DNA from 3 places in the Bradyrhizobium sp. SZCCHNR1053 genome. Region 3 is predicted to be linked to each of the others. Evidence: predicted binding sites of a transcription regulator. Region 3 holds the regulator's gene; each other region holds the start of a gene.
What was found. Region 3 encodes LexA, which represses DNA repair genes until DNA is damaged. Its sites were predicted from a motif close to TGTTCNNNNTGTGTTCNG; they were not measured.

Region 1: QX051_RS07805 (helicase-related protein) is a predicted target of LexA. The motif match lies at 7,979-7,996, and genes of this name have one in related genera.
Region 2: uvrA (excinuclease ABC subunit UvrA) is a predicted target of LexA. The motif match lies at 3,062-3,079, and genes of this name have one in related genera.

What each region holds. Positions count from the first base shown of each region.
Region 1 covers NZ_JAUHJM010000002.1:631,227-640,928, forward strand. Annotated here, with positions in the region: gene QX051_RS07780 (thermonuclease family protein) at 1-222, shown strand, start outside; gene QX051_RS07785 (M48 family metalloprotease) at 271-1,737, shown strand; gene QX051_RS07790 (CarD family transcriptional regulator) at 2,139-2,969, opposite strand; gene fdxA (ferredoxin FdxA) at 3,472-3,810, opposite strand; partial or broken gene QX051_RS07800 (RNA-binding S4 domain-containing protein) at 3,953-4,219, opposite strand; gene QX051_RS07805 (helicase-related protein) at 4,281-7,838, opposite strand; gene QX051_RS07810 (DUF3108 domain-containing protein) at 8,287-9,066, opposite strand.
Region 2 covers NZ_JAUHJM010000001.1:559,132-568,833, forward strand. Annotated here, with positions in the region: gene QX051_RS02625 (outer membrane protein) at 225-1,010, shown strand; gene QX051_RS02630 (outer membrane protein) at 1,223-1,951, shown strand; gene QX051_RS02635 (porin family protein) at 2,240-2,878, shown strand; gene uvrA (excinuclease ABC subunit UvrA) at 3,170-6,157, shown strand; gene QX051_RS02645 (hypothetical protein) at 6,350-6,679, opposite strand; gene QX051_RS02650 (hypothetical protein) at 6,916-7,233, opposite strand; gene QX051_RS02655 (lipase family protein) at 7,426-8,418, opposite strand; gene QX051_RS02660 (HAD hydrolase-like protein) at 8,692-9,336, shown strand; gene QX051_RS02665 (cytochrome D1 domain-containing protein) at 9,465-9,702, opposite strand, start outside.
Region 3 covers NZ_JAUHJM010000001.1:669,243-678,944, reverse strand. Annotated here, with positions in the region: gene QX051_RS03215 (ComEC/Rec2 family competence protein) at 1-262, shown strand, start outside; gene QX051_RS03210 (hypothetical protein) at 217-435, opposite strand; gene QX051_RS03205 (hypothetical protein) at 659-1,099, opposite strand; gene lexA (transcriptional repressor LexA) at 1,359-2,057, opposite strand; gene glp (gephyrin-like molybdotransferase Glp) at 2,264-3,475, opposite strand; gene QX051_RS03190 (LysR family transcriptional regulator) at 3,708-4,661, opposite strand; gene QX051_RS03185 (MBL fold metallo-hydrolase) at 4,917-5,678, shown strand; gene QX051_RS03180 (alpha/beta hydrolase) at 5,691-6,680, shown strand; gene QX051_RS03175 (hypothetical protein) at 6,707-7,366, opposite strand; gene QX051_RS03170 (hypothetical protein) at 7,557-7,895, shown strand; gene QX051_RS03165 (HAD family phosphatase) at 8,111-8,740, opposite strand; gene QX051_RS03160 (alpha-hydroxy acid oxidase) at 8,786-9,702, opposite strand, start outside.

The DNA.
Region 1 (9,702 bases), on a different contig from region 3:
CAGACGGGGACAACAACTTATCTGAACTTCGCTCGTAGCTGGACACGGGGCTTCGCGGTGACTATTCCAAAGCGTATGATGGCGGTATTGGAAGGTGCCGGCATCGACGTCAAATCACTTGCGAATCGACAGATTCGCGTGCGCGGTTGGATCGAAGCGCATGCGGGTCCGAGACTGGAACTGACGCAGATCGCCCAGATCGAGATTTTGAGCGGGAATTGACCGCTGAGGTACGTGAGTAGCGACGTGAGCCTGTCTGTTCGAAAGCGCATGACGGTGATGAACTGCGGTTCGTGGATCGCACCGGCGTTGCTGTGCCTGGGACTGGCGTTGTCCGGTTGCAGCGACATGGGCAAGTTGCAGCAGGCGACGGCGCCGATGCCGACGCCGCGGCCGAAGCCGGCGATGGTGCAGACGACGCCGGCCAGCGATCGCGAGCACGAGCGCATTCTCGCAACTTATGGCGGCGCCTATGAGGATCCCCAGCTCGAGGGCCTGATCGGCAAGATCGTCGACCGGCTGGTGGCCGTGTCCGATCGGCCCGACCAGGGCTACAAGGTCACGATCCTGAACTCCGGTGCGGTCAACGCCTTCGCGCTGCCGACCGGACAGCTCTACGTGACGCGCGGCCTGATCGCGCTCGCCAACGACACCTCCGAATTGTCGTCGGTGCTGAGCCACGAGATGGCGCATGTGCTGGCGCGCCATGCTGCGATTCGCGAGGACCAGGCGCGGCAAGCCGCAGTGGTGACCCGCGTCGTCTCCGACATGGGCAACGATCCGGACCTGACGGCGCTGGCGCTCGCCAAGACCAAGCTGACGATGGCGAGCTTCTCTCGCACCCAGGAGTTCGAGGCCGACGGCATCGGCGTCGGCATCTCCGCCAAGGCGAAGTTCGATCCCTACGGCGCGGCGCGCTTCCTGAGCTCGATGGAGCGCAACGCCGAGCTGAAGGCCGGCAAGGTGGCGATCGACCCGCGCGCGCAGGACTTCCTGTCGTCGCATCCGGCGACGCCGGAGCGGGTGCAGAACGCTGCCGCCATCGCCAAGCAATACGTCTCCCCCGAGGCCAGGGAGCATGACCGCGAGACCTACTTGGCTGCGGTCGACAACATCGTCTACGGCGAGGACCCGAGCGAGGGCTTCGTGCGTGGGCGGCGCTTCCTGCATCCGAAGCTCGGCTTCACCTTCCAGGCGCCGGAGAACTTCACGCTCGACAACACCGCGCAGGCGGTGATCGGCGTGCGCGAAGGCGGCGCCCAGGCGATGCGCTTCGACGTGGTGCGCGTGCCGGCCCAGCAGACGCTCGGCGACTATCTGAATTCCGGCTGGATGGAGAACGTCGACAAGTCGGCGACCGAGGAGCTGACGATCAACGGCTTCCCGGCGGCCTCGACCTCGGCGAGCGGCGATCCCTGGCAGTTCAAGGTCTACGCGCTGCGCGTCGGCAGCGACGTCTACCGCTTCATCTTCGCCTCGCGTCAGAAGACCACCGAGAGCGAGCGCAATGCGCGGGAGACGGTGAACTCGTTCCGCCGGCTCAGCCTGGAGGAGATCCAGTCGGCGCGGCCGCTGCGCATCAAGGTGATCACCGTGCAGCCGGGCGACACGGTCGAGTCGCTCGCACACCGCATGACCGGCGTCGACCGTCCGGTCGAGCGCTTCCGCGTTCTCAACGGCCTCGACGCCCGCGCCCAGGTCAAGGTCCGCGACCGCGTCAAGATCGTGGTGGAGTGACGGGCTGAGGGACGGATTCCCCGCTTGCCCCGGCGGGTTGATGCCATGCCAGGACGGCCACACCACAACTGTCGTCCCGGGCAAGACCGGCAACGCGACAGCGTTGCCGGGCGCCGACCCGGGATCCATAACCACAAGTGCAAATGGCTTGAGCGCTGGAGCTCCAGCGAGCGTCCTTGCAGGCGCCCGGGATTATGGGTCCCGGCGTTCGCCGGGACGACAGCGGAGCAAGTGCGACCAGCGCCCCACCTTCGCACGCAGTCCATCGCCAACTCGCGAACGGCAAGCACGTCTACACCATGGCCATGAAGCGGTGCCGTCGACGTGCATCCCAAACAAAAAGCCCGACCTTTCGGCCGGGCTTTCGTAAGCAACTAATTGGAAAACGCGCTAACGGTCGATCAGGCGGCCTCGTCGGCCACGGCGGTGTCGTCGCCGTCGATATCATCGCCCTCGGCGTCGGCATCACCTTCGGCGACCGCATCGGCTTCGGTCTTGGCACCGCGGCGCGGGCTCTTGGCGAGCTGCGTCTCGATCTCCTTGACGGCCTCGGTCTCGGTCGAGTGCTGCACGACGGCGATCTCGCGCGACAGACGGTCGAGCGCCGCTTCATAGAGCTGGCGCTCGCTGTAGGACTGCTCGGGCTGCGACTCCGAACGGTAGAGATCGCGCACGACCTCCGCGATCGCGACGATGTCGCCCGAATTGATCTTCGCTTCGTATTCCTGGGCGCGGCGAGACCACATGGTGCGCTTGACGCGGGCGCGGCCCTTCAGCGTCTCGAGCGCCTTCTTCACCAGCGCCGGGTCGGACAGCTTGCGCATGCCGACATTGGCGACCTTGGCGGTCGGCACGCGCAGCGTCATCTTGTCCTTGATGAAGTTGATGACGAACAGCTCGAGCTTGGCGCCCGCGATCTCCTGCTCCTCGATGGCCAGGATCTGGCCGACGCCGTGAGCCGGATAGACGACGAATTCGTTGGTCTTGAAGCCCTGGCGCTGGGTCGGCAGCTTCTTTTCCTCGACGCGCGGCGCGGCCGCGGCGGGAGCAGCCGGCTTGGCGGCGACAGCGGGCTTGGCAACAGGGGCAGCAGCTGCGGGAACGGCGGTCTTGGTGGCAGCCTTGGGCGCAGCGGCGGCCTTGGCAGGCGCAGCCTTGGCAACAGAGTCCTTTGCAAGAGTGGTCTTCGCGGCGGATGCTTTCGCGGCAGTCTTGGCAGTCTTTTCAGGCATTGCGCTTCTTTTGTTCTTAGTGGACTTGGCAGCCGAGGCCTTCGCGGCAGCCCGAATCTCCTTTACAGGAGTCCGGGCACGGCCCTTGGAAACGCTGCGGCTGGCCGCGGCGGCTTTTTTTGTACTCTTGGAAGCACTCTTTTTACGCGTTTTCTGTGACACAGCCTGCGCGCGGAACTGCCACGCCCCTGTTTGATGTTGCGGGAACCTAAAAGGGCGGCCAAAAAAGGTTACGCATGGCCGGGTTCGGCTCTGAGAATGTGCTATATATAGCACATTTGCCGCAAAAATCAATGATTTAGAGGCCGCAGGGGCGGTATTGTGACGGATCCACGAAGTTAGGGTTAAGTGAAGCGTGCCGGAATAGAACAACTCGTGCAGCGCGTCCCGCTCGCCGCAAGAGGTGTTCTAGGCCATTGTTTCCGCGTAACGATTTCGATCGGCGCGACGGCACCCCGCAGGCCGGGGCGCGCTGGCGAACGCGCAGGTAGCGAGACGACCGTCAGTCTCCGGCGCCGGGCTTCGACGAAAAATATTTCTGGAACTTTCCATCCTCGCCGTCGTGCTCCTTGGCGTCGGCCGGCGGGTCCTTCTTCTGGGTGATGTTGGGCCAGGACTTGGCATATTCGGCGTTCACGCCCAGCCACTTCTCCAGCCCCGGCTCGGTATCCGGCTTGATCGCGTCGGCCGGACATTCCGGCTCGCACACGCCGCAATCGATGCATTCGTCCGGATGAATGACCAGCATGTTGTCACCCTCGTAGAAGCAGTCTACCGGGCAGACCTCAACGCAATCGGTGTATTTGCACTTGATACAGTTTTCGGTGACGACGTAAGTCATCCAAGGCTCCGGAACGGATCGACAATTCGGCTGGCTTGGACTAGCGCAGGACGTGTTGTGCCGCAAGTGAAGCGGGGCGAAGAACTGAACCGGAAATTGCTCTGGCGCAACCGATCTGGCGCAACCGATCTGGCGCAATCGATCAGGATCGTCCGCCATCCAGATCATCGTACAGTCCGCGCACGGAGGCGGCATCGCCGCGGCGCTCAGCAAAGCCGGTCACCTTGAGCACGCGCACGCTGCGGTCGAGCGCGATGGTCAGCACGTCACCGGTCTTCACCCCGTGGCCGGGCGAGGTCTCGCGCACGCCATTGATCCGGACATGGCCCGACGACACCAGCGCCGCGGCGCTGGTGCGCGCCTTCACCAGCCGCGCATGCCACAGCCATTTGTCGAGGCGCTGGCGCTCTGACGGGGTGTCGGACGTCGGCGTTGTCCTTCCAACCTATCTTGCCAACCGATCTTGTCGCTCAATCCTTGCGGTTGTTCGCCGCGAGTTGCTCCTTGAGCGCAGCAAGCTTGGCGAACGGCGAGTTGGGATCGACCGGACGGTCGCGATCCCGGCCTCCGCCGCCACTCGAGGCATAGGGCCGCAGCGCCGGACCGCTGTCGCGCTTGTCGCGACCGCCCTTGCCGAAGTCGCGGCCGCCGCGCCCCTCACCACCGAATTTGCCGCCCTTGTTACGATCGCGGTTCTGGTCGCGCCCCTTGGCGTCATGGTCGCGGCGCGGCCCGCGATCCTCGCGGGCCGGCGCTGATGCACCCTCGGCTGGAGCCGCACCAGCCTCCGGCGGGCCCTTGCGGAAGTCCTTGCCGAACTCCTTCATCCGGTCGCGTCGGCCCTGGCCGCGGTGATGGCGCTCGCGCGCCTCGCCGCCCTCGGCGGGAGCCGTCCCGGCAGGCGCCTGCCCGCCGCCGGCACCCTGCCCGCGCTCGTGCTGCGGACGGTTGGGCCGGCCGCGATGATGATGGTCGTGGCGCGGCCTGCGCTCCTCCGAGCGCCCGCCCGGCCGCCAGACCTCGACCAGGACGGGCTCGGCGGCAGCAGCGGCCTCGGCCGGAGAAGCCGCGGTCGCGGTAGATCCAGCAGCAGTTTCCGCCGCGGCAGCTTCAGCCGAAGCATCGCCGATGCTTGCTGCCTCGTGCGCGACGGCCTCAGCGGCTTCTGGCTGCGGCGCATCCGCAGCAACGGCGGTTTCCGCCTCGGCGACGACGCTTTCGGCAGCCGTCTCGGCCACGGACGCCTCGTCCGCCGCATCCGGCGTGACGAAATCGACGGTCGGCAGCGATGCCAGGGCCGACACCGACGCGGTTTCCGCCTGCTCCTCGCCGACCGCCGCGGGCACGGCGACGGTCTGCTCGGTCACCGGAGCGACGGCGGCCTCCGCGACGGTGGGAACCTGCTCGTCGGCCGGCTCGCCGGCGACAAGCGCGAGGTCCTCGCCCGGCACGGCCTGCGCTTCTGCCGGCTCAGCCGGGGCGGTCTCCACAGCAGCGGCCTCGGCAGCAGCAGCCTCGACGGGCTTCTCAATCGGCTTGGGCGGCAGGGGCGGGCGCTTCTCCATGCGATAGCCAAGCGCGCGCAGGATCGAGGCGAAGTCCTCGCCGGCCGAACCGGTGAGCGAGGTCATCGCCTGCGTCACTACGAAGCCGCGGCCGTCGAAGGCGCCGGCGGGCTTTTCGCCCGGTGCATTGTCGCGCCAGGCCAGGGCGGGACGAATCAGGTCGGCCAGCCGCTCCAGGATGTCGACGCGCACCGCGCGCTCGCCCGCCTGCTTGTAGCCGAGCACGCGATAGGCATCGCGCGGCAGCGCCTTGTCGACCGGGAACGAGGTCCGGCCCGAGCTCGCCAGATGCTGCGCGCCGGTCAGCGCGGACATGTCGACATTGCCCTGCTTCTCGGCCCACAGCAGCGCAGCGAGCGCGCGCGCCGCCGGCTTGAGCAGCGCCGGGACGTAGATGTGATAGGCGCCGAAGCGCACGCCATATTTGCGCAACGTGGCGCGCGACGGCTGGTCGAGATCCTTCATCTCGGCCGCGATCTTGGCGCGCTCGATGACGCCGAGCGCCTCCACCAGTTGGAACGCGATGCCGCGGCCGATGCCGGTGATGTCCTCGGCCTTGGACAATTCGAACAGCGGGCCGAGCAGCTTCTCGATATGCGTCTTCAGCCAGAGATCGAGCCGCGCCTGCACCTTGTCGCGCGCAGCACCCGTCAGCCGCTCGTCGGCGATGATGCGCAGGCGCGGATGCAGCGCGTCGTCGGCCGCGACCAGCTTGGCGACCGCGTCGCCGGTCCAGCGCACCGTGCCGTCGGCGGTGAGCACGATGTGCTCGTCGGGCGCGCTGGACAGCTTCTCGGCGCGCGCCTCGATCTCGCCGGCCAGCGCCTTCTGGGCAGCAGCCTGCAAGGCCTTGGCCTCCGAGCCGGCTTCGGCGGCGTCGGGCGCGAAGGTGAATCCATCCAGACGGCCGATCGCGTGCCCTTCAACGATCACTTCGCCGGTCTTGCCGATTTCCGTATTCAAAACACTGTTCTCCCGCAGGCGCCGCATCAATACACTGGTACGACGATCAACGAAACGCTCCGTGAGCCGTTCATGAAGGGCGTCTGACAATTTATTTTCGAGCTCGCGGGTAATCCCCTGCCAATAATCAGGGTCGCGCAGCCAGTCTGGCCGGTTGGCCACGAAGGTCCAGGTACGAATCTGTGCAATCCGCCCCGACAGCGTGTCGATGTCGCCATCGACGCGGTCGGCCTGATCGACCTGTGCGGCGTACCAGGCGTCCGGAATACGCCCCTTCTGCATCAGGAAGCCGAACACGGTGGTCACCAGCTCCGCATGGGCGGCCGGCGACAGCCTGCGATAATCGGGGATTTGGCAGGTCTCCCAGAGACGCTCGACCGCGGCCGCGCCATGCGCCATGTCGCGCACCTCGGCGTCGCGCGCGGCATGATCGAGCACGCGCAGATCCTCCGCGATCGGCGCGCGCGTCAGCGCCTCATGCCCCGGCGCGATCGCCAATGAGACCTGAAGCGCGCTCAAGGACGCGAAATCAAGCCTGGAGTTCCGCCATTGCAGCACCTTCACGGTATCGAAGGTGTGGTTCTGGAGCGCATTGACCAGCTCGGGCTCGAACGGCGCACAACGCCCGGTGGTGCCGAACGTGCCGTTGCGCGTCGCCCGTCCGGCACGGCCCGCGATCTGGGCAAACTCCGACGGCGTGAGCCGGCGGAACTGATAGCCGTCATATTTGCGGTCGGACGCAAAGGCGACGTGGTCGACGTCGAGGTTGAGCCCCATGCCGATCGCGTCGGTGGCGACGAGATAGTCGACGTCGCCGTTCTGGAACATCGCCACCTGCGCGTTGCGGGTTCGCGGCGACAGCGATCCCAGGACCACAGCGGCGCCGCCATGCTGGCGGCGGATCAGCTCGGCGATGACGTAGACCTCGTCGGCCGAGAAGGCCACGATGGCAGTCCGGCGCGGCTGTCGCGTGATCTTGCGGTCGCCGGCGAATTCGAGCTGCGACAGCCGCGGCCGCGTCACGGTCGATACGCCCGGCAGCAGCCGCTCGATGATGGGGCGCATCGTCGCAGCCCCGAGCAGCAGCGTCTCGTCGCGGCCCCGCCGGTTGAGGATGCGGTCGGTGAAGACGTGGCCGCGCTCGAGATCGGCGGCGATCTGGATCTCGTCGACGGCGAGGAACGACACGTCGAGATCCCTGGGCATCGCCTCGACGGTCGACACCCAGTAGCGCGGGTTCTTCGGCTTGATCTTCTCCTCGCCGGTGATCAGCGCAACGGCCTCGCTGCCGACGCGATCAGCAATCTTGTTGTAGACCTCACGCGCGAGCAGCCGCAGCGGCAGTCCGATGATGCCGGAGGAATGCGCGAGCATGCGCTCGATCGCCAGATGCGTCTTGCCGGTGTTGGTGGGGCCGAGCACGGCGGTGACGCCGCTTCCGGGAGCACGGTCGGACGCGCGCTCGAAAGGCGAGGCTGCCGAAGAAGACGAAAAAGCCATTCGTTAAATTGGGTCTCGAGGCCGGCGTTGCAGGCGCGCGGGTCAGGCGCGATGGATGCTGGAATTATCGTCGTTCTGAGAGGCTGCGATCCTCACACCTGTGTCACATTGCTACGCATATAGGGACGCAGCTTAAGCTTCGGAACGCCTTGAGAACGAATCACGCCCGAATCGCTGACTCCAGCGCCTTTCCGGCTTCGTTCACCGCAACATCTCGCGCCGCGCGATCAAGTCAGCACTAGATCAAGTTTTCACAGTCTCGACAAGCAACGCTTTCGCGAGGGAACTGGCGCTGTTTCGAGCAGGCCCGAGTCGAATCAGAATCGGCGAAGAGTCAAACGGATTCACGCGAGCCGTCGTTCAGGCCGCGCGCCGGATCACACATGCTGGCTTTCCGGGCGGCCTCGCAATGACGGCGCCGGCCGGACAACGAGGATTCCGCCGCGCGCTACTGCGTTTTCGCGACGTGCGGCGAGGCCTGGGTGATGAAGGAGGTCGCCTCGAGCATCGCCTTGCCGAAAGAGGTCGGAATCACGACCCGGAACGGCACCAGGATGCGCGTGCCCGCGAGCGGCACGAAGAAGATCTCCATGTTGCGGGCCTGGGCGAGATATTTGATCACCGGCCGGTCCGGGATGTAGCCCGCAACCGGCGTGAAGTAGACCGCGCAGACCAGCGCCGGACCACGATAGCCTTTGTCTGCCTTGACGTTCTCCATGCGCTTGTAGTCGAGCTTGAGCTCGTAGCGCATGCGGCCGTCGAACACGGGCGCAGCGCCGCGGCACGAGTCCGGCGACAGCAGCTCGCCATTGCCCGGCACCCGCACCAGCGAGGCCGTCATCGGATCGAGCACGCCGCGCTTGTGGGCATCCGTTACCGGGATGCGGTCGGGATCGACCGGCGGCGTCGGCTCGATGGCGAAATCCTTCACGGTGCCGTTCTGCAGATTGATGCGGATCTGCTCGGACTTCTTTCCCGTGGTGGTCGAGGCCTGGTAGCTCTGCCCGACCAGGGCGCCGTTGACGACGCGCCCCTGCACCGACCCGGTGCCCGATCCTTGGGAGAAGCTCTTGAGCAGGCCCGCGGTGCCGCCCTGAGCTGCGGCGCCGTACTGATCATCCCCGATTTCGACCGCCCAGGTGCCCTTGCCGACGGGGATGCCAGCCAGCGAAGCCTCATATTGGGCGTCCAGCCGGGCCTGTGCCCAGGCGCCGTGGGGGGCCAGCAGCAGGAGCGCCGCGATGGAGCCGGCCACCGCCAGGCGCCGGAAACGGAAGAAGGCCGTGCTGTTGGTCACGTCGAAATGGTCCTGCCGATCCGCTTGTCGGGCCCCGGCCCCTGTGCCGCGCCACTGCTGTTACTTACGCCAAAAACGCTCCTGAACAACGCGAACCGGTCACATCCTGGCCGATTGTCCAGCGCTTTACGTCCGGCTCCGCTTCCGGCGAAGCCGCATCGGGCGGCCCAAACTCCCCGTGAGCCCCTGCAATCCGCCGGGCTCGACGGGCCAATTTGACGCGCCATCGCGCGAACGTCCACTCATCACGCCCGAATACGCCCTTTATGTGGTCTCCGGCGATCGGCTATGATGTTGATTGTACGACGTCTTTCGGAGAAAAACGGCCATGCGGACGCCTATGGCCGGACGCCGTGCCGCGGGCGCAAATACCGCCGCCGTGAAGCGAGGCAGCCCTGCGATTCGGCGCGTGGCTAAGGGGCCACCGGCCCCATCCCTCAAAACCTTGACGAAAAGCCGCATCCCCCCTATAGGACCGCATCTCCCAGAGACGAGCTGGACGAGTTTTGGACCCCCGCGGCCCGCCGACACAGGCGGACGAAGGGTGCGGGGATGAGAGAGGATTTA
Region 2 (9,702 bases), 110 kb from region 3:
TGACGCGCCAAGCGCTCACTCGCGCCTCGGGACAGCTCTGCGATCTGCACGACCGGTCGCGATCTTTACCAGCGCTTAAGTACGTTCGGCACATCCCGCCACGCGCCTGCTCCCGATCACGAGTTTAGAAAGCAGTCTCTCCTACAACCAGCAACAGGCCACCTTCGCGTGGGCCCGGATCGGAGGGATCCGGAGCGTGGTGTATTGGGACTGGGGAGAGACGAATGCAGAAGACGACCTTGATCTTGACCGCAAGCGCCGCGGCGCTGGGGCTGGCGCCGGCCTCAGCGGCCGACTTCGCGACGCGCCCTTACAGCAAGGCGCCGCCGCCGGCCTATGTCACGCCGCTGCCGAACTGGGCCGGATTCTACCTCGGCGTCAATGGCGGCGCCGACTGGAGCCACAATTGCTGGACGCTCAATCGCGTCGGCGGCGTGCCGGTCGTGCCGACCCAGTCCGAAGGCTGCCACAACGCCTCGAGCGGCCTCATCGGCGGCCAGGTCGGCTATCGCTGGCAGGCGGCGAGCTGGGTGTTCGGCGTCGAGGCCCAGGGCAACTGGACCGACCTGAAGTCGTCCAATGCGAGCACGGCGGCGCTGGCTGCGGGCATCACCAACAACACCAAGACCGATGCGATCGGCCTGTTCACCGGCCAGGTCGGCTACGCCTGGGGCAACGTGCTCTGGTACGTGAAGGGCGGCGCCGCCGTCACCCACAACAAATACACTGGCACGGCGAATGCGGCTGCGCCCTTCCCGGTCGGCACGCTGCTGGATTCGGCCAGTGAGATCCGCTGGGGCGGCACCGTCGGCACGGGCGTCGAGTTCGGCTTCGCGCCGAACTGGTCGGTCGCCGTCGAGTACGACCACCTGTTCATGGGCTCGCGCGACATCAGCTTCCCGGCCACCGCAACCGTGCTGTCGCGCGTCGATACCATCAAGCAGGACATCGACATGGCGACCGTCCGGGTGAACTATCGATTCGGGGCGCCGATGGGCACGCGCTACTGAAAAAAGCCGCCGCTCGCACGCATTCGGAAAGGCCGGCCCTCGCGCCGGCCTTTTTCGTGTCAACAGCCCGGCAGCGTCGCGGCGTTTTTGTGCTAAATATATGATTTATAACGCTTTTTCGTTTCTGTGGCGGGCGCGTTACAGCCTCGCCGGGATGCCCTGTGTATGACTTGCCCATCGCTTGTCATTCCAACCTCCCGGGGGAGAATTTGATGAAGAAGTTGTTTGTGATCACGACGGCGCTCGTCGGCATCGCAACGGCCACGTCCGCTTCGGCGGCCGACATGGCGGCACGTCCCTATACGAAGGCGCCGCCGATGATGGTCGCCATCAACGACTGGGGCGGCTTCTACCTTGGCATCAACGGCGGCTATGGCACGAGCCGCAATTGCTGGACGCTCGTGAATGGCCCAGCCGAGGGCTGCCATAACGCCACCGGCGGCACGATCGGCGGTCAGTTCGGCTATCGCTGGCAGATGGGCTCGGTCGTGTTCGGCCTCGAGGCGCAGGGCAACTGGGCCGACCTCACCGGCAACAACGTCAGCCCGGTGTTCGCGCCCGATCGCAACCGCACCAAGCTCAACGCCTTCGGCCTGTTCACCGGCCAGATCGGCTATTCCTTCGACAATGTCCTGCTCTACGCCAAGGGCGGCGCGGCCGTCACCGACACCAAGTACGAGATCTTTTCCGGCGTGATCAACACCGTGCTGGCCACCACGACCGTGCACAAGTGGGGCGCGTCCGTCGGCGCTGGCGTCGAATACGCCTTCTCGCCGGGCTGGTCGGTCGGCTTCGAGTATGACCACCTGTTCATGGGCAACACGAACGTCCCGTTCCGTGGCGCGGTCTTCACCCAGACCGACACCATCAAGCAGGACGTCGACCTGTTCACGGCGCGCCTGAACTACCGCTTCGGCGGCCCGGTTGTCGCCAAATACTGATCGATCCGTTCGACAATCGAAAGTTCCAAAGGCCGGCGTAAGCCGGCCTTTTTGTTGCTCAGGAGCCGCCTTTGCCGCCCTGCAACACTCGGAACCAAGTAATTGAGTAACTTAGGCTTTCTGGAGCCGCCCGTAAAAACGCGGTTTGGCCGCGAGTGTGTCTTCGGGGTGACGGCAATCCGCACGGAACCGGGCTATAGGAACCGCGTCAACTTGAACGGGTGAGTCTGTTTCGTGCGTAAAGCTTTCGGTGCGATGCGGACTGCTAGGAATAAACTGGAGACTGGAATGAAGAAGATCCTGCTCGCGACCGTGGCTTTGGCCGCCCTGGCCGCTCCCGCTGCCGCCGCAGACCTCGCTGCGCGCCCGACCTACACCAAGGCGCCGGTTGCCGCGCCTGTGCTGACCTGGACCGGTTTCTACATCGGTGCCATGGGCGGCTACGCCACCGTTGAAGACAATGGTCCGGATGGCGGCCTCGCCGGCGGCACCATCGGCTACAACTGGCAGCAGGGCGCCATCGTGTTCGGTCTCGAAGCTGATGCGGCCTGGGCCAGCATCAAGAGCGGCGACGGCGTGATCCCCGGCTTCCTGGGCACGTTCAACACCAAGATCCAGGACACCGGCAGCGTTCGTGGCCGCATTGGTTATGCCTTCGGCCCGACCCTGGTGTACGCCACCGGCGGTTACGCTTGGGCTGAGAACAAGCTGACCAACACCTTCCTTGGCACTTCGGTCTCGGACACGAAGTTCCACAGCGGCTGGACGGTTGGCGCTGGCCTCGAATACATGTTCGCGCCGCAGTGGTCGCTGAAGGGCGAATACCTTTACAAGAGCCTCGGCAGCGAGAACTACTTCGCCAACAATATCGCTTCGGGCACTCTGAACCTGCACTCCGTCCAGGTCGGCGTGAACTACCACTTCTAAGAACGTCGCCCTCCGGGCCAACGCACAAGGCCTCCGCTCGACGAGAGCGGAGGTCTTTTCTTTCGGGCTCTCGACTCTTTGGGCTCTCGACGCGGCCGACGGAACCGGTCCGCCTCCTGCCATTCGCTGCCATTCCCTGAGCGCATTGTTGATGATTCGCTGACGGCACTGGAAATCCATTCCCGTTCTTCCTACGTTCCGACGATACCTTTTCCCTCTGGCGTCCGATGGCCGGCTTCCGGCGAACGCGCCTGCAACGATGGCGCGACTCTGCGCCGTGGGACGATCGTCATGGATGAAGTGCTCAAGGCCAAGCAGCGCGCGCAAGCCAACCAGTCGAGCCTGCGGGCGATCACGATCCGCGGCGCCCGCGAGCACAACCTCAAGAACATCGACGTCGAGATCCCGCGCGACAGGCTCGTGGTCTTCACCGGCCTGTCCGGTTCCGGCAAGTCCTCGCTCGCCTTCGATACGATCTATGCCGAGGGCCAGCGCCGCTACGTCGAATCGCTGTCGGCCTATGCCCGCCAGTTCCTGGAGATGATGCAGAAGCCTGATGTCGACCAGATCGACGGCCTGTCGCCGGCGATCTCGATCGAGCAGAAGACGACATCGAAGAACCCGCGCTCCACCGTCGGCACGGTCACCGAGATCTACGACTACATGCGGCTGCTCTGGGCGCGCGTCGGCGTGCCCTACTCCCCGGCCACGGGCCTGCCGATCGAAAGCCAGACCGTGTCGCAGATGGTCGACCGCGTGCTGGCGCTGCCCGAGGGCACCCGCCTCTATCTGCTGGCCCCGGTCGTGCGCGGACGCAAGGGCGAGTACAAGAAGGAGCTGGCAGAATATCTCAAGAAGGGCTTTCAGCGCGTCAAGATCGACGGCACCTTCCACGAGCTCGCCGAGGTGCCCACGCTCGACAAGAAGTTCCCGCACGACATCGACGTCGTCGTCGACCGCATCGTGGTGCGCCCCGACATCGGCCAGCGCCTCGCGGAGAGTTTCGAGACCGCGCTGAAGCTCGCCGAGGGCCTGGCCGTGATCGAGTTCGCCGACGCGCCCGCCTCCGCCGCCCCGGCCGAGGAGAAGAAGAAGACCGCCAAGATCCATGACAAGAGCGGGCCCGAGCGCATCCTGTTCTCGGAGAAGTTCGCCTGCCCAGTCTCCGGTTTCACCATTCCCGAGATCGAGCCGCGGCTGTTCTCGTTCAACAATCCCTACGGCGCCTGCCCGGAATGCGGCGGCCTCGGTGTCGAGCAGCACGTCGATGCTGATCTCGTCATTCCCGACAAGGACGTCACCCTGCGCAAGGGCGCGATCGCCCCCTGGGCCAAGTCGTCCTCGCCCTATTACCTGCAGACGCTGACAGCGCTCGGCAAGTTCTACAAGTTCACGCTCGACACCAAGTGGAAGGACCTGCCGAAGAAGACGCAGAACGCGCTGCTGCACGGCTCCGGCGACGACGAGATCAAGTTCACCTATGAGGACGGCGTCCGCGCCTACGACACCAAGAAGCCGTTCGAGGGCGTCATCACCAATATCGAGCGCCGCTTCCGCGAGACCGAGAGCGAATGGGCGCGCGAGGAACTCGGCAAGTACTTCAACGACGTGCCCTGCGCCGGCTGCAACGGCTTCCGGCTGAAGCCCGAGGCGCTGTGCGTCAAGGTCGCCGGCAAGCACATCGGCGAGATATCCGAGCTCAGCGTCAGGGCTGCCGGCGAATGGTTCGCCGAGGTGCCGAAGGCCCTGAACGCGCAGCAGACCGAGATCGCCACCCGCATCCTCAAGGAGATCCGCGACCGCCTGACCTTCCTGCTCGACGTCGGCTTGAACTATCTGACCCTGGCGCGCTCCTCCGGCACCTTGTCGGGCGGCGAGAGCCAGCGCATCCGCCTGGCGTCGCAGATCGGCTCGGGCCTGACCGGCGTGCTCTACGTGCTCGACGAGCCCTCGATCGGCCTGCACCAGCGCGACAACGCCCGCCTGCTCGACACGCTGAAGCGGCTGCGCGACCTCGGCAACACCGTGATCGTGGTCGAGCATGACGAGGATGCCATTCGCCTCGCCGACTACGTGCTCGACATCGGCCCCGGCGCCGGCACCCATGGCGGCAACATCGTCGCCGAGGGCACGCCGGCCGAGATCATGCGCAATCCGGCGTCGCTGACCGGCAAATATCTCACCGGCGAGCTCGAGGTCGAGGTGCCCGAGCGGCGGCCGCCGAACCATCGCCGCACCATCAAGGTCGTCAACGCCCGCGGCAATAACTTAAAGAACGTGTCGGCCGAGATCCCGCTCGGCCTGTTCACCGCCATCACCGGCGTCTCCGGCGGCGGCAAGTCGACGCTTCTCATCGACACGCTCTACAAGGCGATCGCGCGCAAGCTCAACGGCGCCAACGAGGCCGCCGCGCCGCACGATCGCATCGAGGGCCTGGAGCACATCGACAAGATCATCGATATCGACCAGTCGCCGATCGGCCGCACCCCGCGCTCCAATCCCGCGACCTATACCGGCGCATTCACCCCGATCCGCGAATGGTTCGCCGGCCTGCCGGAATCGAAGGCACGCGGCTACGAGCCGGGCCGCTTCTCCTTCAACGTCAAGGGCGGCCGCTGCGAGGCCTGCCAGGGCGACGGCGTCATCAAGATCGAGATGCACTTTTTGCCCGACGTCTACGTCACCTGCGACGTCTGCAAGGGCAAGCGTTACAACCGCGAGACGCTCGACGTGCTGTTCAAGGGCAAGTCGATCGCCGACGTGCTCGACATGACCGTCGAGGAAGCCGCCGAATTCTTCAAGGCGGTGCCGCGCGTGCGCGACACCTTCGAGACGCTGCGTCGCGTCGGCCTCGACTACATCCATGTCGGCCAGCAGGCCACCACGCTCTCCGGCGGCGAGGCGCAGCGCGTCAAGCTCGCCAAGGAGCTGTCCAAGCGCGCCACCGGCCGCACGCTCTACATCCTGGACGAGCCGACCACCGGCCTGCACTTCCACGACGTCAAGAAGCTGCTGGAGGTGCTGCACGAGCTGGTCGCGCAGGGCAATTCGGTGGTGGTGATCGAGCACAATCTCGAGGTCATCAAGACCGCTGACTGGGTGATCGATCTCGGCCCCGAAGGCGGCGACGGCGGCGGCGAGATCGTCGCCTGGGGCCCGCCGGAGGACATCGTCAAGGCGCCGCGCAGCTACACCGGACAATTCCTAAAGCCGGTGCTGGAGAAGTCAGCCAAGCCGAAGAAGCGCAGCCGCGGCGCAGCCAGCGAGGCTGCGGAGTAGTTGCCCTCAATTCCCTTGTATCGATCGTCATTGCGAGCGAAGTGAAGCAATCCAGGGCCGCGTACGCGACTCTGGATTGCTTCGTCGCATCGCTCTTCGCAATGACGCACGTGATTGACACCGGTTCATCACAGCAACGCCCGCCGCTCTCGGCAGAGCGGCGGGCTGGATGGTTTCTACAACGAACTCAGATTACCACTGGCGATAATATCCGGTGCGCGTGCCGTTGTTGTTGCCGCCCGGGCCGACGTCGCCCTGGGTCGAGCTCGGGGTCGGATGGTTTGTGCCGTTGTAGCCGGTGCCCCAGCCAGGGCCGTCATACGGGCCCGGCGCGACCGCGACGTAGCCTTCCTGATAGACCGGCCCCGGCGCCCAGGCGAAGGAATCGCGGTAGGTGTAGGTGCTGGTGACCTGGCCACCATAGCCGTAGCCGCCCGGGCCGTATTCGCCGGCCGAGGCCGCAGCGGTGCCAGCCACGAGCGTGACGGCGGTCAGCGCGGCGAATCCAAACGTGCGCGTCATGAACTTGCTCCTTCGTTCCTAATTCTCGGAGAACAAACGATATCGATCCATCCAAGGTTCCGCCGGTCCCCACAACAATCGTGCGACACAACGCGACGCTCACCTTCGCGCGACCTCGTGATCCAATGGCTTCGTGACATCGCCCGACACGCGCAGCGAACCCGTCCGACACGACAAACCCGCTGCTCTTGTCGAGCGGCGGGTTTGATCGCCTGACGTCTAACGCGAGATGGCGGCTACCACTGCCGGTAGACACCGGTCAGCGTACCGTTGTTGTTGCCGGACGGACCGACATCGCCCTGGGTCGAGCCAGGGGTCGGATGGTTGGTGCCGTTGTAGCCGTGGCCCCAGGCCGTTGTACCCCACGCCACCTCACCCGGCGCGTAGGCCGGCGCCGGCGCGGCGTCATACACCGGCTCGGAATCGTTGCCCTGTGTCGGCGGCACCCAGGCCATCGAGTCGCCGTAGCGGGCATAGCCCTGCGCGGATGCGGCGGCGGTGCCGAGCACCAGCGTGGCGGCGGCCAGCGCGGCCATCTTGAGCGTGCGTTGCATGTGTCTCTCCTTGCTTCTGTGCGGGGTCAATGATCGCACCGCGCAAGGTGTTCCTGCAGCGCACGCTCACAAAGGCCGTGAGAGATTGTTGTCGGATGCGCGTCAAAACCCTCTTGCAGACCTGCGGGAGCAGGCTCGCAAGAGGGCAACGCGAGACGCGCCCCGGACGGCGCCGTCCCCCTGATCAGCAGCTCACGCTGCGACGGCGACCGCGCGCGGCCGCGCCACGCCGGTCTTGGTGACCCCCGGCAGCGGCGGCGCCTTCGTGCCAGTCGCATGCGGAAAATACTGCAACTGCATGGAATGCATGTAGCCGGCTTCTGCGGTCCAGGAATCGTTCGTCTCCACGATCGGCGTGATCGTGAACAGGTCCGGATTGCTCGGCACGATCGACGTATAGGTCGGGATCGTTGCGCTGAGGATCTCAAGCGGCTTGTAGATCGAGTAGTAGTTGGTGTCCTTCAGGACCGGCGCCGGCGGCGCATAGGTGACGAGAATCCCTTTCAGATTGGCCCATCCCATCGGCACGATGTCGTTGCTGTTGACCGCCGCATAGTAGGTATAGGCCTTCGCGAAGGTGGTCGCGAAGCCCGCGTTCCACATGGTCGGAGCCGCGAAGGTGTGCGGCCACAGCGTGAACTTCAGCGACGAGTTCAGCTTCGGCAGTTGATCCTGCAGCCACGCCGTCGCCACCACGGCGAGCGCGCCACCCAGGCTGTGCCCGGTCACCATCAGTTGCAGATTCTGCTTGGCCGCAAGGCCGCGCAGATAGTCGAGCAGCGACAGGTCCGTCGCGGGATCGGTGAGCGCGATGACCAGCGCCAGCGCATCGTTGATCCCGGCACTGATCTGCAGCGGCGAGCCGGCCTGCTGCGGATACAGCCACGGCACCTGGAAGACTGCATCGACGTCGGCGAGCACGTTCTCGAAGGCACCGCCGACCGAGCCGTCGACATCGGTGCCGCGGAACGCCAGCGCGTAGCTGCCGTCGCTGCCTTGCGCGACATAGGCGAGCACGCCGTTGTTGACCGCCGGGCCCCAGACGAGCGACCACGGACCGTTCGCCGCGCCCGACGGGACGGACTTCAACATCGTCACGAAATCGCTCGGCTGAACCACATCGAGCGCGTCGTCGATATAGGCGAAGTAGGACAGATACGCTGCAGCAACCTTGTTGAGGGCCATGTGAAATCTCTCTGGCTTGAATGATGAAAACAAATTCGATCAAATCGGGCAGGCAGACCCTGATCCGCCGGCGCATCGGGATCATAGACCGCGTTATTTCCAGGTGCACATCACAACATGTTCAACCCCTGATCGTCGAACGTCACCATGGAGCTGCGACACGCAAGGGTCGCATCTCATTGCGCGCCGCCCCTCCCATTGCTATGGCCCAGGGCTGTCGCAGGACGACACGCCTCGACGATCATCAGCCCCTCGCCACGCTCACCCCGCGCGATGCCATATTCCCTCGTCATCTTCGATCTCGACGGCACGCTCGCCGACAGCTTCCCGTGGTTTCGCACCCACGTGAATGCCGTCGCCGTGCGGTACCGCTTTCGTCAGGTCGAGGAGCAGGACATCGACGGGCTGCGCCATGCCTCGACCCGTGAGATCCTCGATTTCCTTCAGGTGCCGCGCTGGAAGCTGCCCTTGATCGCGCGCCACGTGCGCCGGCTGAAGACGGCGCATGCAGCAAGCATCCCGCTGTTTGCAGGCGTCGACATCATGCTCGACACCCTTGCCGCGAACGGCACCATGCTCGCATTGGTCTCGTCGGACAGCGAGGCCAACGCGCGGCAGAAGCTCGGATCGCGCGCCGGTCTGTTCGCCGATTTCGATTGCTCAGCCTCGGTGTTCGGCAAGGCACGGAAGTTTCGCCGGGTGCTGAAGCGGCTGCGCGTCGACCCGGCCCAGGTCATCGCGATCGGCGACGAGACCCGCGACATCGAGGCTGCGCGCGCCGCCGGCATCGCCTTCGGTGCGGTGACATGGGGCTATGCCGCGGAGCAGGCGCTGCGCGACCACCAGCCGGAGATGCTGTTCACCCGGATGGACGAGATCGTGGAACGGTTGGTGGTGCCCGCCAGACGAGATTCGTAGCCTGCATCAGCGCCGGCGACATGCAGGGATAACGACGAGCCTCGATACCTCCCCGCGTCATTGCGAGCTACGCTCGCAATGACGGAGGCTGCAGATGCAACTCCATTCCCGCCACTGGCCGGCCTGCCTCACCGCCGCAGGAACGCGCCGAACGCGCGCGGGCCGTTGCCGACCTTGATCTCCCCTGTGACCTTCAGTGCGGCCACGTCGATGACGCTCAGGATGTTGCTCTCCCAATTGGCGACGATGACGCGTCGGCCGTCGGCCGTCGCCTCGATGCCCTCGGGATAGTCACCGACATTGATGCGCTGGAGCGGCTGGAGGCTCGCCAGGTCGAACACGCTGACCGTGCCGTCATACTGGTCG
Region 3 (9,702 bases):
CGTCACCGCGCGCGCCGCGCCGTCATCCTGCGCGGCGGCCGTCATCGATCGCCAGCGCCTGCAGCAGCAGGGCGCCTTGATGCTGGTGCAGCGGGGCACCGGCTTCTCCGTCACGCCGGTGCGCGCCGGCGGCACCGACCGCCCGTGGTGGCCGGCGCCCGCCGAGGCCGGCGAGTTCGACACGACGCTGACGCCGCGTGCGCCGGTGTCGCGGCTTCAGGACGCGACGCCGCCGGAGACGGAGCAGGGCGAGCAGGATTGAGCGCCGGACAGCTCGAACGTGCTGAGATGATACAACGTGCTGAGATGATACTCGGTGTCGTCGGGTCCATCGAACAGCGAGGGACCTTCGACCAGCGTGAACGCAGCGCCCGGATATCGTTGCCAGACGGCGATGTCATCAACCGTGACCGTTAGCCATCCGAACGGAAGCATGTAGCGGCCGGGCTCGGTGATCCGGTCGGCCTTGTTCCAATCGATCTTGTTGACCGCGGCGGCAAGCTCCCCCGGCACACAATGCCGGCCGAGGGATGTCGTTCCTATTCGATGCGATGCCGGAGCGTGAGGTTCGCCCGAAAGGACCTTGCGCTTGCAGAAACCAAATCTCCCCCGGCCGAAAGCTCGCTCATGACCGAGAGAAATGCGGACGCGCAGGCGCTCAGGTGATGCTGATGCGGCGAATCGGTGTGGCCTGCGAAGCCGGAACGTCCTCCGCCATGCCCGGGCGGCGCTCGGCCGGCTGCTTGCTGACCGGCAATTGTAGCACGGTGACGCGCTGGCCCTCGCAGAGCTGGGTCACCAGCACGTGGCGGCCGTCGGCGAATTCGATCGCGTCGTGATGGCGATCGGGGATGTGCGTCTCGATGCTGTTGAACTTCGCGACGCGCTCGCGGATCGTCCGGGTCCAGAGCCAGCGGCTGTCGTAGCGGACGTCCTCGACAAATGCCAACTCGGTGCCGGGCAGCATGCAGACGGCGACGGTCGGCTCGCTCTCGAGGGCGAAGCCGCGGGTGGCGGTGCCGCGAAACGTCGTCGAGATCAACGTCTCGCCGACCTTGGCGGGACGGGACGCAACCGCATGGAGGCTGTAGTCACACATCGGATCGCTCCTCGTTGAGAGATAGCCGACCCACGCTCCCCCCGGACAGGCGCAGGCCTCTATCAGAGTGGACATCGATGGTGATGTTAGCGCGCGCTTCACGGCAATTCTGCGCTGATCTGCACCGCGTGCGCCCGCGGGCGATCACAAGCGTTTGAGCATGCCGCGCTGCACATCCTGAGGTGCATTCGCGCGTGACCAATTTCGATCGGCGGCGAAGCGCGTGCGCCCGTCGCCGATCGACCGATCGCGTCCGCGATCAGTACTTGCGATACAGCCCGACCAGCTTGCCTTGGATCTTCACCCGGTTCGGCGGCAGGATGCGCACCTCGTAGGCGGTGTTGGCCGGCTCCAGCGCGATCGATGCGCCGCGGCGGCGGAAGCGCTTCAACGTCGCTTCCTCATCGTCGATGAGCGCCACCACGATGTCGCCGGTATCGGCGGTCTCGTTGCGCTGGATCAGCGCCATGTCGCCGTCGAGGATGCCGGCATCGACCATGGAGTCGCCGCGCACCTCGAGCGCATAGTGATCGCCGTTGCCGAGCATGTCGGCAGGCACGCTGATGGTGTGGCTGCGCGTCTGTAGCGCCTCGATCGGGGTACCGGCGGCGATGCGGCCCATCACCGGCACCGCGACGGGGCGCTCGCCATCGTCCAGCGCGGGAGTGCTGGTGCGCACCTTGCCGAGATTGCCCTCGATCACCGATGGGGTGAAGCCGCGGCGGTTGTTGGCAGCCTGTGACAGCTCGGGCAGCTTGATCACCTCGATCGCGCGGGCGCGGTTGGGCAGCCGGCGGATAAAGCCGCGCTCCTCGAGCGCCGTGATCAGGCGATGAATGCCGGACTTCGAGCGCAGATCGAGCGCATCCTTCATCTCGTCGAAGGACGGCGGCACGCCGGCTTCCTTGAGCCGCTCGTTGATGAACCGCAGAAGTTCGTACTGTTTGCGCGTCAGCATCTCGACCTGGTCCCCAGTTTGTTGTCGTCCGAGTCCAGGAGCTGCGCCTTGAGCACAAACCGGCTGAGAGCGCCTTGGAGTCGGACCATCATCGCGTCGCCCGCAACATACTAAAAACAAATCATGAACGGACACTATATGTTCGATGTGTGTTCCGCAATCCTTAAATTGTAGTGAACGGACCGGGCTTTGCCGGGGGAAACGGCCTAGCTCGGCAGGCGCAGGATCTCGCACGGGCTGCCGGCGGCGGCCTTCGGCGCAAACGCCCGCCGGATCACCAGCGCCTGCGAGAGCGCGAGATTGCCGAGCAGCGACGAATCCTGCTGGGTCACCGGCGTTGCGATCAGGGTGCCGTCGGCGCGCTCCTCGAGCTGCGCCCGCAGATAGTCCTCGCGCGAATCGTTGGCCCCGAGTTCGCGGCCGAGCAGGGCGGTCTCGCGTGGCATGCGAGCTTCGTCGCGGCCGAGCAGCCGCCGAATCAGCGGCACCAGGAACAGGATGGCGCAGACATAGGACGACACCGGATTGCCGGGCAGTCCGATCACCCTCATGTCGCCGAGCCGTCCGTGCATCATCGGCTTGCCCGGCCGCATCGCGATCTTCCAGAACGCCATCTCGACGCCCTCGGCTTCGAGCGCCTGCTTGACGAGGTCGTGATCGCCGACCGAGGCGCCGCCGGTCGTGATCAGGATGTCGGCCTTGGCCTCGCGCGCCCGCCGGATCCCGGCGATCGTGGCCTCCATCGTATCCGCGGCGATGCCGAGATCGATCGGTGTCGCGCCCTCGCTGCGCACCAGCGCCCGCAGGGCGTAGCCGTTGGAATAGACGATCTGGCCCGGGCCGGGCGTCGAGCCCGGCATCACGAGCTCGTCGCCGGTGGCGAGCAGCGCCACCTTCGGCCGGCGCCGCACCGGCAGTGCCGGATGATTCATGCTGGCCGCCAGCGACAGGTCGCGGTCGCTGAGCCGGCGGCCCGCCTTCAGCAGCACCATGCCCTGGTGGAAGTCGACGCCAGCGGGCCGAATGTGCCGGCCCTTGATGGCCGCCTCGTTGATGACGACATGGCCATCTTCGGCGATCGTGTCCTCCTGGATCACCACCGAGTCGGCGCCCTCAGGGACAACGCCACCAGTGAAGATGCGCGCCGCCTCGCCGGGTCCGACCACGCGATCGAACGGCCGGCCGGCCGCGACCTCGCCGATCACCCTCAGCCGCACCTTGGCCTGGGCTGCGTCCGCCGCGCGCACGGCGTAGCCGTCCATCGCCGACATCGCCTCGGGCGGCTGCGTCCGCAGCGCCGCGAGGTCGCGGGCCAGGATGCGGTGATGGGCCTCGTCCAGCGTCACCAGCTCCTCGGCCAGCGGCTCGGCGCCGGCGAGCACGGCGGACAACGCATCGGACACCGGCATCAAGGCCATGAGAGTTCCTTCGGACGGAGACGGCAGATCGAATGAGTCGCCTTCTAACCGAACGCGCACGGCTCGGCCAAGGGCTCAGGCCGCTTCCTGCCTTCTGATCGTCTGATGTTGGCCGCGTCCGGGCCGCTGCCTCACGACCGCGCGAGAAACCCTGCAATCAGTGCGCAGAAGGTCGACCGCAGTGCCAAGGCGTTGGCCGATGCGCCGTTCCGGTTAGCTCCCGCCCCGCGTTCTATCCAGCAGCTGCGCGACAGGCGGCGCGCTCGGTCGTGTGCAGGATATCCGCCACCATGTTCCGCAGCCAGACCGATGCTGCATCACGATCGAGCTGCAGCGGCCAGACCATCGAGACGGCCGGCAGCCGCAGCTTCAACGGCGCGGGACAGAGCGTCAGCCCAAATCGCGGCCCGTAGAGCTTTGCCATCCTGGTCGGTATCGTCGTGATCACCGGTGATGCGGCGACCGTCGCCAGCACGCTGAGGAATTCCGAGGAGGCCGAGACCACGTTGAGCTCGGTCCCGATCTCATCCAGCGCCGCCTCCAGACAGCCCTGCAGGCTGTTGGTCAGCGTCACCAGCGCGTGCGGAAGCGACAGATAGTCGGCGAGGCTGATCGGCGTTTTCATCGCGATGCGCTTTGGATTGTAGACGCAGCTCAGCGCCTGCTCGAACAGGAGCTGGGATCTGTGCCGCTGTGCGACGGCGTCGAAGCAGCCGACCGCGACATCCAAGGCTCCGTCGTCGAGCAGGCGATGCACTTCGTTACGCTCGGTCGGCCGGCTGAGAAGCCGCACGCCGGGCGCCGTTCGACGGAGCACCGCGGTGAGCTCGGGGATCAGCAGCAGCTCGACCTCACTTGAAAATCCCAGGCGGATGGTGCGCTGCTCGGTCGCCGGGTCGAACTCCGGTGCGGCATGCAGCGCTGCCTGCATCTGCCCCAGCGCCGCCCGAACCGGCCCGGCGAGCACCGCAGCCTTTGGCGTCGGCTGCATGACGGCGCCGACGCGGACGAACAGCTCGTCCTGCAGCAGCACGCGAAGCGTCGACAGCGTATGGCTCATCGCAGGCTGACCCACCTTGAGGCGTGCGGCCGCGCGCGTCACGCTGCGCTCCTGCATGAGCGCGTCGAACGCGACCAGCAGATTGAGGTCGAAGGAGCGAAGATCGAAGTGATCGATGGACTGCATGAGCTGGATCGATTTGAGGAATGTACGACCTAGTCCTAGATCTCGGCCCAGACAAGACCACCGTTCGGATCGAGGCCGCCAGACATGCAGGACATCACGACCTATCGCGTCGGAGACGCCACCATCACGAGGATCTTCGAGATCGGCCTCGATGCGGTCGAGGGAGAGTTTTTGTTTCCGGGCGTAGAAGCAGACAGCATCGTTCGGGAACGAGGCCAGGTGGGGGCGGGATCGGTCGATCCGCACACGGGATCGTTGCGCCTGAGCATCCATAGCTGGCTGGTGCGGACGCCGGAGCGGGTGGTCCTGATCGACACGGCCACCGGCAATGACAAGGAGCGGCCCGGCGCAGCAGTTCTGCATCGCTTGAACGAGCCGTTTCTCGACCGGCTGCGGGCGGCCGGCGTCGCCCCTGGCGATGTCGATCTCGTCCTGATGACGCATCTGCACGCGGATCATGTGGGGTGGAATACGCAGCTTGCCGATGGCCGTTGGACGCCGGTGTTTCCGAACGCCCGGTACGTTTTCTCAGGCCGCGAGCGCGCCTATCTGGCGGCACTGTCGGCCGCTGACGGCTCGGATGCCGCGATCAGGGATGCGGCCGGTCTCGGTCGCATGCTGCATCCGCCGCTGCCAGGGGTCTACGAAGACAGCGTGCTGCCGATCGTCGAGGCCGGCCTCGCGCGTGAGATCACGGTCGATGGCAGCGAGGTCGTGGATGGCTTCCGCTATCTGCCGAGCCCTGGTCACAGCATCGATCACGCCTGCATCAGTCTCACCTCGCGCGGCGAGCGCGCGCTGTTCTGGGGCGATGTGATGCATCATCCGCTGCAGGTCGCGCGTCCGGATTGGAACTCGGTCTATTGCGAATTTCCGGACGCGGCGCGGAGCTCACGCCAATGGGCGCTGAACCACGCCGCCGAGACCGGCTCCCTCGTGTTCACGACCCACTTCGCCGAGTCCTCGGCCGGGCGGATCAGCCGCGACGGCGACCGGTTCGCGTGGCACTTCGCCTGATCCGAGGTGACCATGACCGAGAACGCAACGTCCTCCCCGCGCATCGTTTCCGAGCGCCGCCTGATCGAAGGCCCGGTGTCCGATGTCCAGCTTCAGCTCATCAACAAGCGTCGGCATGACGTGCAACGGTTCTCGGCCGAGCGCACGCTGGTGATGATGCACGGCGCCACCTTTTCATCCGCCAGCCTGTTCGACGTCGCGGTTGGTGGCGCCTCCTTCATGGATGTCCTGGCGCAGGCCGGCTACGATGTCTGGGCCGTCGATGCGCGCGGCTATGGCGGCTCCAGCCGGCCGCCGGAGATGTCGCGGGCGGCCGAGGAGGGATCTCCATTGGTCAATGCGCGGACCGCCGTGGACGATTTCGGCGCGGCGGTGGACTTCATCTGCCGGCATCGCGACGTCCCGCGCGCCAACGTGCTCGGCATGTCCTGGGGCGCCACCGTCGCGGGCATGTTCGCGAGCGCGGCGAGCGCGAAGCTCGAGAAGCTGATCCTGGTGACGCCGCTCTGGCTGTCCAGCGAGCCGCTGCGCATCGACGCTGGCGGACCGCTCGGCGCGTATCGGATCGTCAGCCCGCGCGCGTTCGAGGCTGCGTGGCGCGGCGCCGCTCCGGAGCAGGCGCGGGACAAGCTGATTCCGGACGGCTGGTTCGAGTCCTGGGCGGAGGCGACGCTCGCGACCGATCCGGACTCGCCGTACCCCGGCGCGATCCGTGCGCCTTCGGGCGCGGTGCAGGACGTGCGCGAGCATTGGACCGTGGACCAGCCGATCTACGATCCCAGCACGATCAACTGCCCTGTTCTCGTGCTCTCGGCGGAATGGGATGTGGACGTCCGCTTCGACGTGGCGCACGACCTGTTCGTTCGTCTCGTGAGCGCGCCGTACAAGCGCCTGGTCGAGATCGGGCAGGGCACGCACATGATCCTGATGGAGCGGAATCGACGGCAGGCGTTCGATGCGGTGATCGGATTTCTGGACGAGCGCGTCGTGCCGGCGCGTTGATCGTCGCGCGGACGGCCTGCACCGCGTTAGAGCGGATGCCGAATCCAGACATTCGGCTCGACATAGGCGGCATGGTCGTGCTCGACCGACGCGAGCACGGGCACGAGAGCAGCGGGGACCTCGATCTCACCCGAGCGATCGAAGGTCACGCCGGTCCATTGCGACCACTCGGCGAGCGTGCCGACGATGGTCATCGAGCACGGCGCGATCTTGACGATCTCGCCACCGATGCCGAGGTGCGTGCGCAGCCAGGAATCGACCAATCGGCCGTCTTCGCGCCGCTGATCGAGATAGGCGCGCATCGGCGTCCGCGGCGCCAGATGTTTCTGGTTCGGTCGCACCGGCGCATACAGCTCGGCAAAACCTTTGGCGCGTGCGCAGCCTTTCAGAGCCGCGAGCATGGCGAGCGAGCTGCCGGGCACGCGCGCCTTCGGCAGCAGCGCAATCTCCAGCGCGCTCATCGTCGTCGGCCGCCGTCCCAGCAGGCGGTCCTCGTGACCCCAGCGGATCACCTCGTCCCAGCCCGCATCCGGCAGCGTGCGGCGGCCGTCGATGCCGAAGGTGAAGGGGACGGCGAAGGCGCGCCCGACCACCTCGTCACCGGCGAGCGCCACGTAGGCGCAGTCCGCATATTGGTCGAACACTGGCGGATCATAGTACAACGTCGCCGTCCGGTCCTGCCGCATGAACTCCGGCCAGATGGCATCCAGCTCGGGCGAGAACACGCGCGGGATCAGGTCGGGCCGATCACGCAAACAGATGATGTCGAGGGGCATTCGGTTCTTCCGGGCCGCGGGGGCGTGCAGAGCGGACAGCTTAGGCGGTCGGGCCGTCTGCGACCAGCGGATGTGGCGGGAGACGGGCCGGATCGCTCCCTTGCCGGCGGTCGAATTTAGGATTCGCTTTTTCGGAAAAATCTGCTATGCTGATTTGGTCCCGTGCTCGACAGGAGGGGCGCTTCGCGATCGTCACGGACGTGGAGCGCGGGATGCGGTGGCCGCGACGTGCCGCAGCGTGCTCGGATGGCACGCGGACGAACGGCATGGCGCGGACGTGAAGTCGCGTGGTCCTGGCATCCCGAAGCTGATGCCAAGCCGGCGGGTGATGATGATCCCGACGGCGACGGTGGCCAACAAGCCGGGCACCGGGGAGATCGCGTATAAACGTGAAAACCATCGCGCAGGGAATGCCGGATGTCGGCTGGACCTGTGGTGACTGCCGCCTGCTTTTTTTCTGCAGGCGGGCCATGGGTTGCGGCCAGCAGCCCGGCATTCCCTGCGCCCTCCGATTGGAGGAGGGTGAGATGAGAGCAGCAAAGCTCGGGCACATCGTGTCGCGAGAACAATCTTGCATGAGTGGGCACCGTCATTGCGAGCGCAGCCTTTCAGAACGTCACGCCGCTGGCCATGACGCACCCTTGCGCGATGCGATCAGATCCCGAGCGCCTCCAGCGCCGCGGCGATGTCGTCCGTCGAGCGCACCAGCACCGCCTGCAGCCCGCTGGCCCGCGCGCCGTCGATGTTTTCAGCGAGATCGTCGAAGAATACGATGCGCTCGGCGGGCACGCCGATCGCATCGACCACATGCGCGTAGGCCTCGGCATCCGGCTTTCGCAGGCCGATCGACGACGACAGGAAGATCTCGCGAAAGTGACCAAGCAGGTCGGCGTAGCGCGGCGAGAAGTGATCGATGTGCGGCTGGTTGGTGTTGGAGAAGGCATAGAGCGGCAGTTTCTCCGCCGCGCGTGCGAGCAGCGGGGCGATGCCGGGCATCGGACCGACGAAGATCGCGTTCCAGCCCTCGAGAAACTGCGCGTCGGTGATGTCGATGCCGAGCTGCCGGCGCAGGTTGGCGAAGAAGTCGGCGTCGGAGACCGTGCCGCGCTCATGGCCGTGGTAGATCTCGTCGCGCACGAAGCGCGCGGCGAGATGCTCCGGCGCGCAGCCGGCATGCGCGGCCCAGCGCGAGACGATCTGGACGAAATCGATGTCGATGACGACGCGGCCGAGATCGAACAGCAGCGCGTCGGCGTCGCCGGGGCGGAGAGCGGAGGAGGGCATGGAGGGGGGCGTCGATGGCTGGCGTTGAACGGAAGGGCCTCCGCCTCAATAACGGTAGGGCTCGATGTCGACCAGCGGAAACGCGCTGACGACGCTCGGCTGGTTGGTGGCGGTTGCCGGATGCAGGTAGGAGCCGTTGAGCTCGGCGAACGAGGTGACGCCGAGCAGGCCGAGCGCGCGGATGACCTCGTCCTCCAGCAGCTCGAGCATGCGCAGGATGCCGTCCTCGCCGGCCGCGGCGAGCGCCCAGCATTGCAGCCGGCCGATGCCGACGAGGTCGGCGCCGGAGGCGATCGCCTTGACGATGTCGGTGCCACGGCAGAAGCCGCCGTCGACCATGATCTTTGCCCGGCTCCTCACGGCGGCGACGATCTCCGGCAGCACTTGCATGGCTCCGCGGCCATGGTCGAGCTGGCGGCCGCCATGGTTGGAGACGTAGATCCAGTCGACGCCGTGATCGACCGCAATCTGCGCGTCCTCGGCGGTCGCGATGCCCTTGATGATCAGCGGCAGCTTGAACTTGTCCTTGATCAGCTTGACGGTGTGCCAGCTCAGCGCCTTCTGGTGGTCGCCGCCGGTCGCGCGCAGCCGGCTTTCGCGGACGTAGCGCTTGGCGATGTCGCGCTCGCGCCGGCTGTAATGGGCGGTGTCGACGGTCAGGCAGAACGCGGTGTAGCTGTTGGCGACCGCCCGGCTCACATAGTCCTCGACGAAGGCGTCGTCGCCGCGGACATAGAGCTGGAAGATTCGCAGCGCGTCGGGCGCGGCCTCGGCGGTCTTCTCCAGCCCGGGTTCCGACACCGAGCTCAGCATGTGCGCCGCTCCGAATCGGCCCGCCCCACGGGCCACGCTGGCCGCCCCTGCCGGATCGAAGATTTCGAGCGCACCGACCGGGGCCATGACCACCGGCAGGCGCAGCTTGCGTCCGAAAGTTTCGACCGAGGCATCGACCCTGGACACGT